3 regions of the Cedecea neteri genome follow, and region 2 is predicted to be linked to each of the others. Evidence: predicted binding sites of a transcription regulator. Region 2 holds the regulator's gene; each other region holds the start of a gene.
The links. Region 2 encodes LexA, which represses DNA repair genes until DNA is damaged. Its sites were predicted from a motif close to TNCTGTATGTACATACAGNA; they were not measured.
Positions count from the first base shown of each region.

Region 1: the regulator LexA is predicted to act here: its motif matches at 2,174-2,193, upstream of sbmC (DNA gyrase inhibitor SbmC).
Region 3: the regulator LexA is predicted to act here: its motif matches at 2,110-2,129, upstream of LH86_RS11950 (DNA translocase FtsK 4TM domain-containing protein).

Region 1 covers NZ_CP009459.1:4,016,133-4,020,355, forward strand. Annotated here, with positions in the region: gene LH86_RS18795 (FUSC family protein) at 23-1,081, opposite strand; gene LH86_RS18800 (VOC family protein) at 1,236-1,670, opposite strand; gene sbmC (DNA gyrase inhibitor SbmC) at 1,683-2,147, opposite strand; gene dacD (serine-type D-Ala-D-Ala carboxypeptidase DacD) at 2,300-3,466, opposite strand; gene LH86_RS18815 (acyltransferase family protein) at 3,719-4,223, shown strand, end outside.
Region 2 covers NZ_CP009459.1:1,398,978-1,403,200, forward strand. Annotated here, with positions in the region: gene plsB (glycerol-3-phosphate 1-O-acyltransferase PlsB) at 1-596, opposite strand, end outside; gene LH86_RS06555 (diacylglycerol kinase) at 728-1,096, shown strand; gene lexA (transcriptional repressor LexA) at 1,206-1,814, shown strand; gene dinF (MATE family efflux transporter DinF) at 1,892-3,226, shown strand; gene LH86_RS06570 (CsbD family protein) at 3,461-3,670, shown strand; gene zur (zinc uptake transcriptional repressor Zur) at 3,742-4,223, opposite strand, start outside.
Region 3 covers NZ_CP009459.1:2,526,639-2,530,861, forward strand. Annotated here, with positions in the region: gene cydD (heme ABC transporter permease/ATP-binding protein CydD) at 1-2, opposite strand, end outside; gene trxB (thioredoxin-disulfide reductase) at 116-1,084, opposite strand; gene lrp (leucine-responsive transcriptional regulator Lrp) at 1,577-2,071, shown strand; gene LH86_RS11950 (DNA translocase FtsK 4TM domain-containing protein) at 2,192-4,223, shown strand, end outside.

The DNA.
Region 1 (4,223 bases), 2.0 Mb from region 2:
TCATTTCTGTGCTTTACGCGCGCTATTTGCGCAGTGCGCGGCAAATAAGATGCGACAGCAGCTCAAGCTGGCGCGCCAGCTCAAGGCTGAGCCAGACATAGCCGTGAATAGGCGTCTCCTGCAGTTCCCTGCCTTTACCCTCTTCCATCAGTTGGCGCAGTTCAAAGACGATTTCGTTCAGTTTCTCAGTATTGGCGGAGATAGGCGAAGGGTTCCCTTCATACAGCGCCTTAGCAATAGCCGCCAGCGTGCGCTGCGTCATTTGCTGCGTGTCGCGCAACGTATGGGCATTGATCATCACAAAATGGCTTTCCCGCGTCGCCCAATAGGCGTTGATTTGCAGCTCCAGCGTGCAAACCATATTGCGATTAATGGTCTGAATTGCCTCAAAGACTGACTTCTGAATACGGGTTTCTTTGCCGGCGGGGCCAATCAGGGCGCGCATCTTAACCACGTCATTCAGGATTTTTTGCAGGGGCTTTTCCAGTCGTGGGCGCTCCACAAGGTTTGGCGAGAACCCCGCAGTATAAATTTTGCTAAACGCCTGCACGAAGGTCGCCATCTGGATACGCCAGTGGATAAACGCCCGCTGCGGGTAAACGCTGGTAAATAACATAGCCAGAAGAGAGCCAAAGATAACGTCGCCGCTGCGCCACAGAGCAACTTCCATATCCCCCGGTGGCGCCCCAACGACCACGGAAAGCGTGATGCCGATAAGCAATGCCTGATAAGGCCGTTTGCCCAGCGCCAGATAGCCGCACAGGAACATCGCCAGCCCACACCAGATAACCATTAACGGTAATGAAAAAAGCTCCAGCTTGAGGGCTATTAGCCCGATGGCCGCGCCAAAAATGGTGCCGCCAATACGCTGGAAAGCGCGCGGAACCACGTTGCCCCAAAAGGAAATGGGGCCCATCACCACCACCAGCGTGATAAGCGGCCAGGTGCCTTCGGGGATGTTCAGCAGGCGAACCAGAACAAAAGTCAGCACAAAAGCAAGGGCGATACGTATCCCGTGGGCAACGCGATAGTTGCGGTAAATACGGATCTCAAACGGGGTCAGTGATTTGTCGGGGCGCACACCCGGCTCTCCGGAAATAAAAAAGAAATTGTACTCGTTTTTCTCACAAAGAAATCATGTCGCCAGGTGCGGCGGGGCTTTTACGCGGAATATTTCACATTTCTTTGCTGAAAATCAGAAATGGGCGGCAGACTGCCGCCCGAATTCAATCCAGCTAGCGCAGCCAGGGCGTAACGGTCACGCCCACCAGCAGCCCTTCGGGGCTGAGCAAACGTGACACTGTTTGCCCCCAGGGCTCGATACGATGATCCACCAGCATCTGATACCCAGCCTGCTTTAACACGGCTGTCGCTTGCCCGACATCTTCTACTTCAAACTCAACCCAGCTTTGGGGCGCGACAATGTGCTCTGGCCAGCTGTCCATGCCGAAGCAGGACTGTGCCGCCTGAGCGAGCGGCCAGAGCGCAAAATGCTTCACGCCATCCAGCGCGCCGTGCTCCGTTGCCAGATAGTCCTCGTTGCCTTCCATCGATTTTAGCGGCAGGCCGAGCACCTGCTGATAAAACCCGGCGCTTTCCGCCACGTCGCGCGTAACGGGGCCATACCCGGCGATGAATAACACGTTTAATCCTGCGATAGCTTCCGTCATGGTTAGCTCCTGTCAGACTTTAGCGACCGGGATATACATATCAATTTCCCATACGCCGGACGTCGAGCCGTCGTTGAGATAGATTTCGTAACAGGGTTTGCCAGTTAGCTGATAGCTACCGTCAGCCTCTACCTGGTCAAAGAAGGTTTCCCAGGCCTCCTGGAACGCTTCATTTTTTACGATGGCATGGCCGATGGCGTACGTATCTGCCTCAATAGCCGTGATGATAACGCCTTCGCTGTTTTCCGGTAGTTTGAAATCCTCTGGCACGCCCAGCACAGTGTCCACGCGGAGCTTTTCTGGCGGAACAACATCGGGGTCGTCATAGTAAACGGCTAGCCAGTCTCCATTCAGGCTGTGGGTTTTCGCCCACATTGCCAGTTGGCCAAACCCTTGCGGAACCGTGGTTTCCCACGGCCCGACCAGATGAAAACCGGCCACTTTCCGCGCCGGAACATGCTGAACTTTGAACGTCATACTGCCTCCACGCTGATGAATAAATACACTGTACATTTATACACTATATTTTTTAAAGGTGAGGCACAAGCTGCCAGATTTGGGAGCAACCTCGCAGGAAATGGACACAAAAAAACCGCGCAATTTGCGCGGTTCATCAACAATACAAAGGGTTAAAGCTTGCGGCTGATAAAATCGCCGAGACGTGAGAACATCCCGCCTTTCTCCACTGGCGTGAGGTTCACAAGCGGCCAGTGGGAGATAAGCTTGTCGCCATCAAACAGCTGGATCTCGCCAACCTGCGTATTGGCTGCCAGCGGGGCCTCCATGTCCTGCTTGCTCAGTACATACTTTGCTTTGATGTTCGGCACTTCTGATTTAGGCAGCGCGAGGAAGACGTCCTGGTCCGGGCCCACATTGATATTGGCTTTGTTGCCGTACCAGATGTGCTCGCTGCCAATCGATTTGCCTTTTTGTAAGACCTGCACGGTATCGAAGTTATCCTGCCCCCAGTGCAGCAGCTTGCGGGCCTGCTCTTCACGCCCTTTTGAGCTAAGGCCGCCCATAATCACCGCGATCAGCCGGCGCTGACCCAGCACGCTGGAAGCAATAATGTTAAACCCTGCCGTCTCGGTGTGCCCCGTTTTCAGGCCATCCACGTTCAGGGATTTATCCCACAGCAGGCCGTTGCGGTTTTGCTGGGTAATCCCGTTCCAGGTGAGACTGCGTTCGCTGTACATATGGTAGAACTGGGGTTCACCGTGGATGATAGCTCGGGATAAAACGGCAAGATCATAAGCGGAGCTGTGCTGCCCCGGCGCGTCCAGGCCATGCACAGTTTCAAAATGGGTGTCGTGCAGGCCAAGCTGTTCGACATAGTGGTTCATCATGGCGACAAACTGCTTTTGTCCCCCGGCGACATAATCTGCCAGCGCAACGCAGGCATCGTTCCCTGAATCGATGATCAATCCGCGGCTGAGATCGCGCACGGTCACCCGGTCGCCGGGTTTAATGAACATCAGCGATGAGCCGTCAAACACCGGGTTACCTTTTGCCCAGGCGTCTTTCCCCACCGTCACAACGTCGTCCGGGGTAATACGTTTACTGTCGATTGCGCGGTCAACGACATAGCCGGTCATCAGTTTTGTCAGGCTGGCAGGATTACGCTGGACGTGTTCATTGCCTGCGGTCAACACCTGCCCGGTGGTGTAATCCATCAGCACCCATGCGCCAGCTTCTACCTGAGGTGGCTGCGGCTGGTGGGGGAAAATATCATCAGCATAAGCAGCATTGACGGAAAGGGACAAAAAGCTCAGGGCAACAAGCAGGCGGGTTTTCAACGGAATTTCCTCAAAGACTTAATTTACAGCGGCTCGTTTTACGGGAGTTCTTGTTAATTTGCTTCTTTAAATTGCAAGAAAATATGACATTTCATATTTAGCAATAATAATGAATGATATTTGTACGGAATATATTCCCCCATGCATCGCACTGCGTTTATTCCGATATTCCATGTTTGTGTGACATTCTGATTGTGGCGGCGCTGATTCATTTTTACTCTGACCGAAGAATACACGCATAAAGGTCATCGTATGGTGGAAAGTAAACGCTGGTTTCCTGAGCTGGAGGGGCTGCGAGGGCTGGCCTCGCTTTGGGTTTTGCTCGGCCACATTTGCCTGCTGGTGCAGTGCCGCATTCCTCTTCTTTACGACCCGGGGATGGGAGTCGATTTATTTATTTTGCTGTCAGGGTATTTGATGGCAAAAAATTATCAGGAGCGCAGGGAAAAAGAGCCATGGAATAGCCCGGATACTTTTCGAAAATTCTGGCTACGCCGCTTTTTTCGCATCGCCCCGCTCTATTATTTGCTGCTGGTCGTGGCGCTGATTTTTGGTAGCTGGTTTGGCGAAATGCGCGATATTATCGCCAGCGCATGGCCGACAACCGCCACCGCAAGCAGCCGCTATGCCGACCACTCCGCAATGAATATTTTCAGCCATCTGACGTTTATTTTTGGCCTGCTACCGGCCTGGTCCTTCCGCACCGTGTTGCCGGACTGGAGCATCGGGCTGGAGATGCAGTTTTACCTGCTGTTCC
Region 2 (4,223 bases):
GCAAAGTGAGTGCGCGCCACGCGAGCCAGTTTTTGGGCGATAATCTTGTCCGTACCGTGTTCGGTTGCCATGCGGCGAAGCGACACTGGCGGCGAGAAACGCACGAAGCTATCGCGACCCAGCCAGGAAACTGCAAAGAATTTCTGGACGCCGTTCAGCGTGCGTAAAGGCGGGTTGATTTCGCCTTTTTCGCGCCCTGGCGAGCGGCCGAACATCACGGAAACCGGCACCATCTGTACATCGAGATCGGGATTGCTGCGGTGCAGATCCAGATAATCGTGGAACAGTTTTACCGACTCTTCTTTTGGCGTGTAATAGGTAAAGACGCGCGGCCCGCCGTGGATAAACACGTAGCGCGGCAGCAGTACGCCGTCAATTTCCAGAGGTTCCAGCGGGTCGGGCAGGTCGTGATCCAGACATTGGGCACGCAGCGTCAGTAAGTCTGCCTTAGAATTGTAGGGCAGGACGTACATGATGGGGCGTGAAGGGTCCAGACCGAGTTCGGTTTGCGGATCCGCCGGGATAGACTTGCTCTTTACCAGAACGCTTAATGGTAAATTCAGTAATTTGTAGTAAATTCTTGGCCAGCCTGACATAAATGATGTAAAGCCTCAGGTTAATAATGCAAATGCGCCGCAAGGATATCAGAAACTCTGGGGAATTTCTGTGGCGCTGCGATTTAGACTCAATGAGCATTGACGCTCAATCTTTAAAAAGGTTTCCTTGAATGGCGAATAATACCACTGGCATCACCCGCATTATTAAGGCTGCAGGCTACTCGTGGAAAGGGCTCCGTGCGGCCTGGATCAACGAAGCCGCCTTTCGTCAGGAGGGCGTGGCTGCGGTCATCGCTATCATCATCGCCTGCTGGCTGGACGTGGACCCCATCACGCGTATTTTACTGATTGGCTCGGTTGTTTTGGTGATGATTGTCGAAATCCTCAACAGCGCCATTGAAGCGCTGGTTGACCGTGTCGGCACCGAGTACCACGAGCTTTCAGGGCGAGCCAAAGATATGGGTTCAGCCGCCGTATTGATAGCGATTATCCTTGCGGTTGCGACCTGGGCCACCTTGCTTTGGTCACATTTGCGATAGCCCTTCCAGAATAGTTTAAGTCGCTGGTTTTTTGCTTAATTTGTGGTTTCAAAATCGCCCGGGGCTGTATATACTCACAGCATAACTGTATAAACACCCAGGGGGCGGAATGAAAGCACTAACTACCAGGCAGCAAGAGGTGTTTGATCTCATTCGGGATCATATCAACCAGACCGGCATGCCACCTACGCGCGCCGAAATTGCACAACGTCTGGGGTTCCGTTCTCCAAACGCAGCGGAAGAGCATCTTAAAGCGCTGGCACGTAAAGGTGCCATCGAGATTGTTTCTGGTGCATCACGCGGTATTCGTCTGCTGGTTGAAGAAGAAAGTGGCCTGCCGCTGGTGGGCCGCGTTGCCGCCGGTGAGCCGCTGCTGGCGCAACAGCACATCGAAGGCCACTACCAGGTTGACCCTTCTCTGTTCAAGCCGAATGCCGACTTCCTGCTGCGCGTCAGCGGCATGTCGATGAAAGATATCGGCATCATGGACGGTGATTTATTAGCGGTACACAAAACTCAGGACGTGCGCAACGGCCAGGTCGTTGTCGCGCGTATCGACGATGAAGTGACCGTGAAACGCCTGAAAAAGCAGGGTAACACCGTGCACCTGCTGCCGGAAAACAGCGAGTTCCAGCCTATCGTGGTCGATCTTCGCGAGCAGAATTTTAGCATTGAAGGCCTGGCCGTCGGGGTGATCCGCAACGGCGAATGGCTGTAACACCTCTTCCGGTGGTGCGGTAAATCTGCCGTACCACCTGCCTTAAACACCTCTCAATTTTCCCCTGGATCATTCCCATGCGATTCTTTTCGTCAACGGATGGTGCGCTGTGGCGGCTTGCGCTGCCGATGATTTTTTCCAACATTACCGTGCCGCTGCTGGGCCTGGTCGATACGGCGGTCATTGGTCATCTTGATAGCCCGACTTATCTCGGCGGGGTGGCTATCGGCGCCACGGCGACCAGTTTCCTCTTTATGCTGCTGCTTTTTCTGCGCATGAGCACCACCGGGTTAACGGCGCAGGCTTTTGGTGCGAACGATCCGCAGCGGCTGGCGCGCGCGCTGGTTCAACCCCTGATGCTGGCGCTGATAGCCGGGCTGGCTATCGTGGTCCTGCGTTATCCACTGATCAACCTTGCGCTGCACGTTGTTGGCGGCAATGACGAGGTGCTGTATCAGGCAAGGCGGTTCCTGGAGATCCGCTGGCTGAGCGCCCCGGCATCGCTGGCTAACCTCGTGCTGTTAGGCTGGTTGCTTGGCGTGCAGTATGCGCGGGCGCCGGTCATTCTGCTGGTCGTCGGCAATTTGATTAATATCGTGCTCGACCTCTGGCTGGTGATGGGGCTGCACATGAACGTGCAGGGGGCGGCGTTGGCCACGGCGGTGTCCGAATATGCCACGTTTATTATCGGCCTGGTGATGGTGCGGAAGGTACTGAAGCTGCGGGGTATTAGCTGGGCTCGTCTTAAGACGGCCTGGCAGGGGGATTTACGCAAGCTGCTGGCGCTTAACCGCGACATTATGCTGCGTTCGCTGCTGCTGCAAATTTGCTTTGCTTCCATCACCATTTTTGGAGCGCGTCTCGGCAGCGAAATTGTCGCCGTTAACGCCGTGCTGATGACGCTGTTGACCTTTACCGCTTATGCGCTGGACGGCTTTGCTTACGCCGTGGAAGCCCATTCAGGGCAGGCCTACGGGGCGCGTAACCGTGGGCAGTTGCTCGAGGTTTGGGGGGCCGCGTGCAGGCAGGCGGGGCTGGTTGCGCTAGCGTTTGCCGCAATTTATGCCTTTGCCGGGGAGCAAATTGTCGCGCTGCTCACTTCCCTGCCGGAGCTTCGTGTTCTGGCAAATCATTACCTCGCCTGGCAGGTTATTTTGCCGGTCGTGGGCGTTTGGTGCTACCTGCTGGACGGTATGTTTATCGGCGCGACGCGGGGGGCCGAAATGCGAAACAGCATGGCGGTTGCGGCGTTGGGCTTTGGCGTGACGATGCTTACTCTGCCTTTGTGGGGCAACCACGCTCTGTGGCTGTCGCTGGCGGTGTTTTTAGCCTTGCGTGGCCTGTCGCTTGGCGTCATCTGGCGACGCCACTGGCGCAATAACACCTGGTTCGCTACTTCGGGCGGCCACTGATCCTGCTTCCAGGCCTTCGTTAACCCATCTTCTATCGTGCTGATTTCTCGTTTTTAAGGCGAGGAATCAGCATGTCATCGTTTTTAAGAATGGTTAAAGATTCTGAGTTTTAAATTTAACTCAGAATCCTTGTCTACAATTACCTTTACATCCAGCAGACAGTGGGTGTGTTCCAGAAAGTCAGCATCCTGCAGCCTGGATGCAAAATCTAAACCGAACGATGAGGAGATGACGATGAATAAGGACGAAATCGGCGGTAACTGGAAGCAGTTCAAAGGTACGATCAAAGAGAAATGGGGTAAGCTGACCGATGACGATATGACCGTCATCGAAGGGAAGCGTGACCAGCTGGTAGGTAAAATCCAGGAACGCTACGGCTACGCCAAAGACCAGGCAGAGAAAGAAGTGAAGGACTGGGAGTCCGGGAGCAAATACCGCTGGTAACCTGGCGGACCCTCAAATGTGCTACTCAGTAAGACCAATCCTGCCCGGGTACAAGGACGTACCACTCCCTCTTAACGCTTTTTCTTCGGCTGCACTGAATGATCGTGGTCGCAGGCGCCGTGGTGGCTACAGGCTTCAACTTCCGAACAATCAGCACACAGTCCGTGGGCTTCAATCACGTTATGGCGCAGGGCAAACCCCATTTTGGACGCCAGTTTCTGCATAATATCTTCTACACCCTGAGCGGCCTGCTCTTTCACTGCCCCACATCTGTCGCAGATAAACATGGCAGAAGAGTGGGTTGGATGATCGATAAAATTACACAGCACGTAACTGTTGTTGGATTCCACACGGTGCACAAAACCTTGCTCCAGCAGAAAATCCAGCGCGCGATAAACCGTTGGAGGCTTAGCCTGTGGCTCGCTAACGCGCAGGAGATCCAGCAGGTCGTAGGCGCTGATGGCCCCGGTTTGCTCGGCCATAAGGCGCAAAACCTCGAGACGCTGTGGCGTCAGGCGTACATTGCGTTGCAGGCAGAGCTTTTCAGCCTGAG
Region 3 (4,223 bases), 1.1 Mb from region 2:
ATCGCGTGCCAGATGCTGGTAGAAGAAGGAATTCTCAGGCAATTTTGACAGGCAATGTTACATGGCAGAAACAAGAAAGGCGACCTGCAAGGCCGCCTTTTTTAACATCTTTAAATTATTTACACTGTTCGGCCAGGCCGTCGAGATAACGTTCGGCGTCCAGAGCAGCCATACAGCCGGTTCCGGCAGAAGTGATGGCCTGACGATAAATATGATCCATCACATCGCCTGCGGCAAATACACCCGGAATGCTGGTCTGCGTGGCGTTGCCATGAATGCCAGACTGCACTTTAATGTAGCCGTTTTCCAGTTCCAATTGACCATTGAAAATGGCGGTGTTCGGGCTGTGCCCTATAGCCACGAATAAACCAGCGACTTCCAGCTCTTCGGTAATATCGGTGTTTTGCGTGTCACGCAGGCGAAGACCGCTAACACCCATTTGATCGCCCGTGACTTCTTCCAGCGTGCGGTGGGTGTGGAGCACAATGTTGCCATTCTGCACTTTATCCATCAGACGGTTGATCAGGATCTTCTCCGCACGGAAGCTGTCGCGACGGTGGATCAAATGCACTTCTGAAGCGATGTTGGCCAGATAAAGCGCTTCTTCAACTGCGGTATTCCCGCCGCCGATGACCGCGACTTTCTGATTGCGATAGAAGAAACCATCACAGGTGGCGCAGGCAGAAACGCCACGGCCTTTAAACGCTTCTTCAGAAGGTAGGCCAAGGTAGCGTGCAGATGCTCCGGTAGCGATAATCAGTGCGTCGCAGGTGTATTCGCCGCTGTCGCCCACAAGGCGGAAAGGACGGTTCTGCAGATCGACACTGGTGATGTGGTCGAACAGAATTTCGGTTTCGAACTTGGCCGCATGCTCGTGCATACGTTCCATCAGTAACGGACCGGTCAGGTCGTTAGGATCGCCAGGCCAGTTTTCGACTTCGGTTGTGGTGGTCAGCTGACCGCCTTTTTCCATCCCGGTAATCAGAACCGGTTTTAAGTTGGCGCGTGCAGCGTAGACCGCTGCGGTATAGCCCGCAGGGCCGGAGCCAAGAATAAGCAGCTTACTGTGTTTAGCTGTGCCCATGAGATCCTCATTGAACGTTTACAGACAATGAGGGTGATTGTAGGGAATTCGTTGCAGTAAAAAAAGAGTGCAGCAATGTTGTTAACGATGTGTGTCATTGATGCTGCCTATAAGCCCAATGAATATCGCCGTCATGTGCATAAATAATCATTGTAATAGCATGGTAATCACGGTGCGAAAATGATGAATAATCATCAGCCAAAAGGAATATATGGCACGTTCCACTAAAAATAGATGTTTTGCTTTGACAATCCCCTAAGCATTTGCGAAAACATTCGAGGAAGAAAAACATTTGGTGATGTGGAAGCCGCGTGCTCTCGCGCAAACCTGATGCAAATTTACCGAGTTATTGAAATTTACGCATGACGTGGACAGACGCTATGCGTGATGTCGATGACAGCCGCAAGGCATCGGTCTTCTCACGTACACCCTGAACATTGACGTCACCAGGGTTATGGCAGGTGAAGGAAGGAATAGAGAGAGACAATAATAATGGTAGATAGCAAGAAGCGCCCGGGCAAAGATCTCGACCGTATCGATCGCAATATTCTCAACGAATTGCAAAAGGATGGGCGCATTTCTAACGTTGAGCTTTCAAAGCGTGTTGGGCTTTCGCCGACGCCGTGCCTTGAGCGCGTTCGTCGTCTGGAACGTCAGGGTTTTATTCAGGGCTATACGGCGCTGTTAAACCCGCATTATCTGGATGCCTCGCTGCTGGTATTTGTTGAGATTACTCTGAATCGTGGCGCCCCGGATGTGTTTGAGCAATTTAACGCCGCAGTGCAGAAACTTGAAGAAATTCAAGAGTGTCATCTCGTATCCGGTGATTTCGACTACTTGTTGAAAACACGCGTACCGGATATGTCGGCGTATCGTAAACTCTTAGGTGAGACCCTGCTGCGTCTGCCGGGCGTGAACGACACCCGTACTTATGTTGTCATGGAAGAGGTCAAACAGAGTAACCGTTTGGTCATTAAGACCCGTTAATACGGGCCAGGTGCAAAATTGGCGTATTTTGGTTACACTCCTGGGAATCCATACAGCAACAGCCCGGCAGGCCGCCGGTGCTGTTGTCTCCATTGAGTTTAAGGACCTGGAGAGCCTTTCTTGAGCCAGGAATATACCGAAGATAAAGAAGTAACATTGCGGAAACTGAGCAGCGGGCGCCGTTTACTCGAGGCGTTGCTGATCCTTGTTGCCTTATTCGCCATCTATTTGATGGTTGCCTTGTTAAGCTTTAACCCCTCAGACCCCAGCTGGTCGCAAACCGCGTGGCATGAGCCAATCCATAATTTGGGTGGCGCGCCGGGAGCGTGGTTTGCCGATACGTTGTTCTTCATTTTTGGCGTGATGGCCTACACCATTCCGGTGATTATCATCGGTGGCTGCTGGTTCACCTGGCGCCAGCGCGATAGTGAAGAATTCATCGATTATTTTGCCGTTTCGCTGCGCCTGATCGGCGTTCTTGCAATGGTGCTGACCTCTTGTGGTCTGGCGGCCATCAACGCGGACGATATTTGGTACTTCGCTTCGGGCGGCGTGCTGGGCAGTTTGCTTAGCACCGCTATGATGCCGCTGTTGAATAGCAGCGGTGGCACAATTGCGCTGCTTTGCGTTTGGGCTGCTGGTCTGACGCTGTTCACCGGCTGGTCCTGGGTCAGTATTGCTGAGAAACTTGGCAGCGCGGTGCTGACCGTGCTGACTTTTGCCAGCAACCGCACCCGCAGGGATAACACCTGGCAGGATGAGGACGAATACGAAGAAGAGCATGACGAAGACGAAGCGCCGCAGGTTTCTGCTGAGAAACGTGAATCTCGTCGGGCGCGCATTTTACGCGGGGCGCTTGCGCGCAAGCAGCGCCTGTCGCAGAAGTTTGCTAATCCTAACGGCCGCAAAACAGATGCTGCATTGTTCTCCGGCAAGCGTATGGACGACGCTGAAGACGACGTGTTGTTCAGCGCTCGTGGCGTAGAAGCGGATCCGAACGATGTGCTGTTCTCCGGGCATAAAGCCACTTTGCCTGAAGATCAGGAATACGATCCGCTGTTCAGCGGGCATTCTGCCGTTGAGCCTGTTGCCGCGGCAACTGTCGCAACAGCCGCTAGTCAGTCGTGGGCTACGCCAGTACCGCCGGTTGCGCCAATGCCTCCAGTATCTACACCTGCCCCCGTCGTTGACGCTGAGTCTGCTGCCCCAACGATTGCCTGGGAACCGGCACCGACAACGGTCACGCCAGACCCGGTTATTGCGCCTGCCCCGGATCATTACAGTTCGCCGCACCCGGCAAGCATCCAACAGCAGGTTGTGCCTGAGACACATCAAAGCTGGTCTGAACCGGTTGTGCCAGTGGCTCAGCCAGCCGTTGAACCACAGCCCGTACCTGAGCCGGTAGAAGAGGTGAAATACGTTCGCCCGCCGATGTACCACTTTGAAGAAGTGGAAGAGAAGCGAGCCCGGGAACGTGAACAGCTTGCGGCGTGGTACCAACCAGTCAATGAGCCAAAGCCTGATCCTTACAGCTATGCGCCGGTAAAATCTGCGATGCCGGAGCAGGCTCAACCTTCGATACCGACATCTGCGCCCGTTTCCTCGTCGTTATCGGCACCAGAAATGCCAGTGCCGGATTTAACGCAGAGTGCATCAGGCGTTCAGCAGGCAGTTAAAACTGCAGCTGCTGCGGCGGCATTTTCACCCGTGTTCAGTATCACCAGCGATGTGCCACGTCCTCAAGTAAAAGAAGGTATTGGCCCTCAACTGCCACGTCCGAACCGGGTACGCGTTCCGACTCGTCGTGAACTGGCCTCCTACGGCATAAAACTGCCTTCCCAGCGAATGGCAGAAGAGCAGGCGAGACTTGCCGAGAACCAGCAGTCTGAAGACGATTACGGCGATGAAAGCGATGCGCTGCAGCAGCACGAACTGGCTCGCCAGTTTGCAGCCCAGCAACAGCAGCGCTATGGCGAAGAGTACGAAGACGAAAGCTGGTCTGAAGAACAGCAGGCCGAGGCGGAAGAGGCAGAACTTGCGCGTCAGTTTGCTGCGCAGCAGCAACAGCGCTATAGCGAGCAGCCACAGCAGAACAATGCGCCGTTCTCTCTGGACGACTTTGATTTCCAGTCATCGTTGAAGGAGCTGGTGG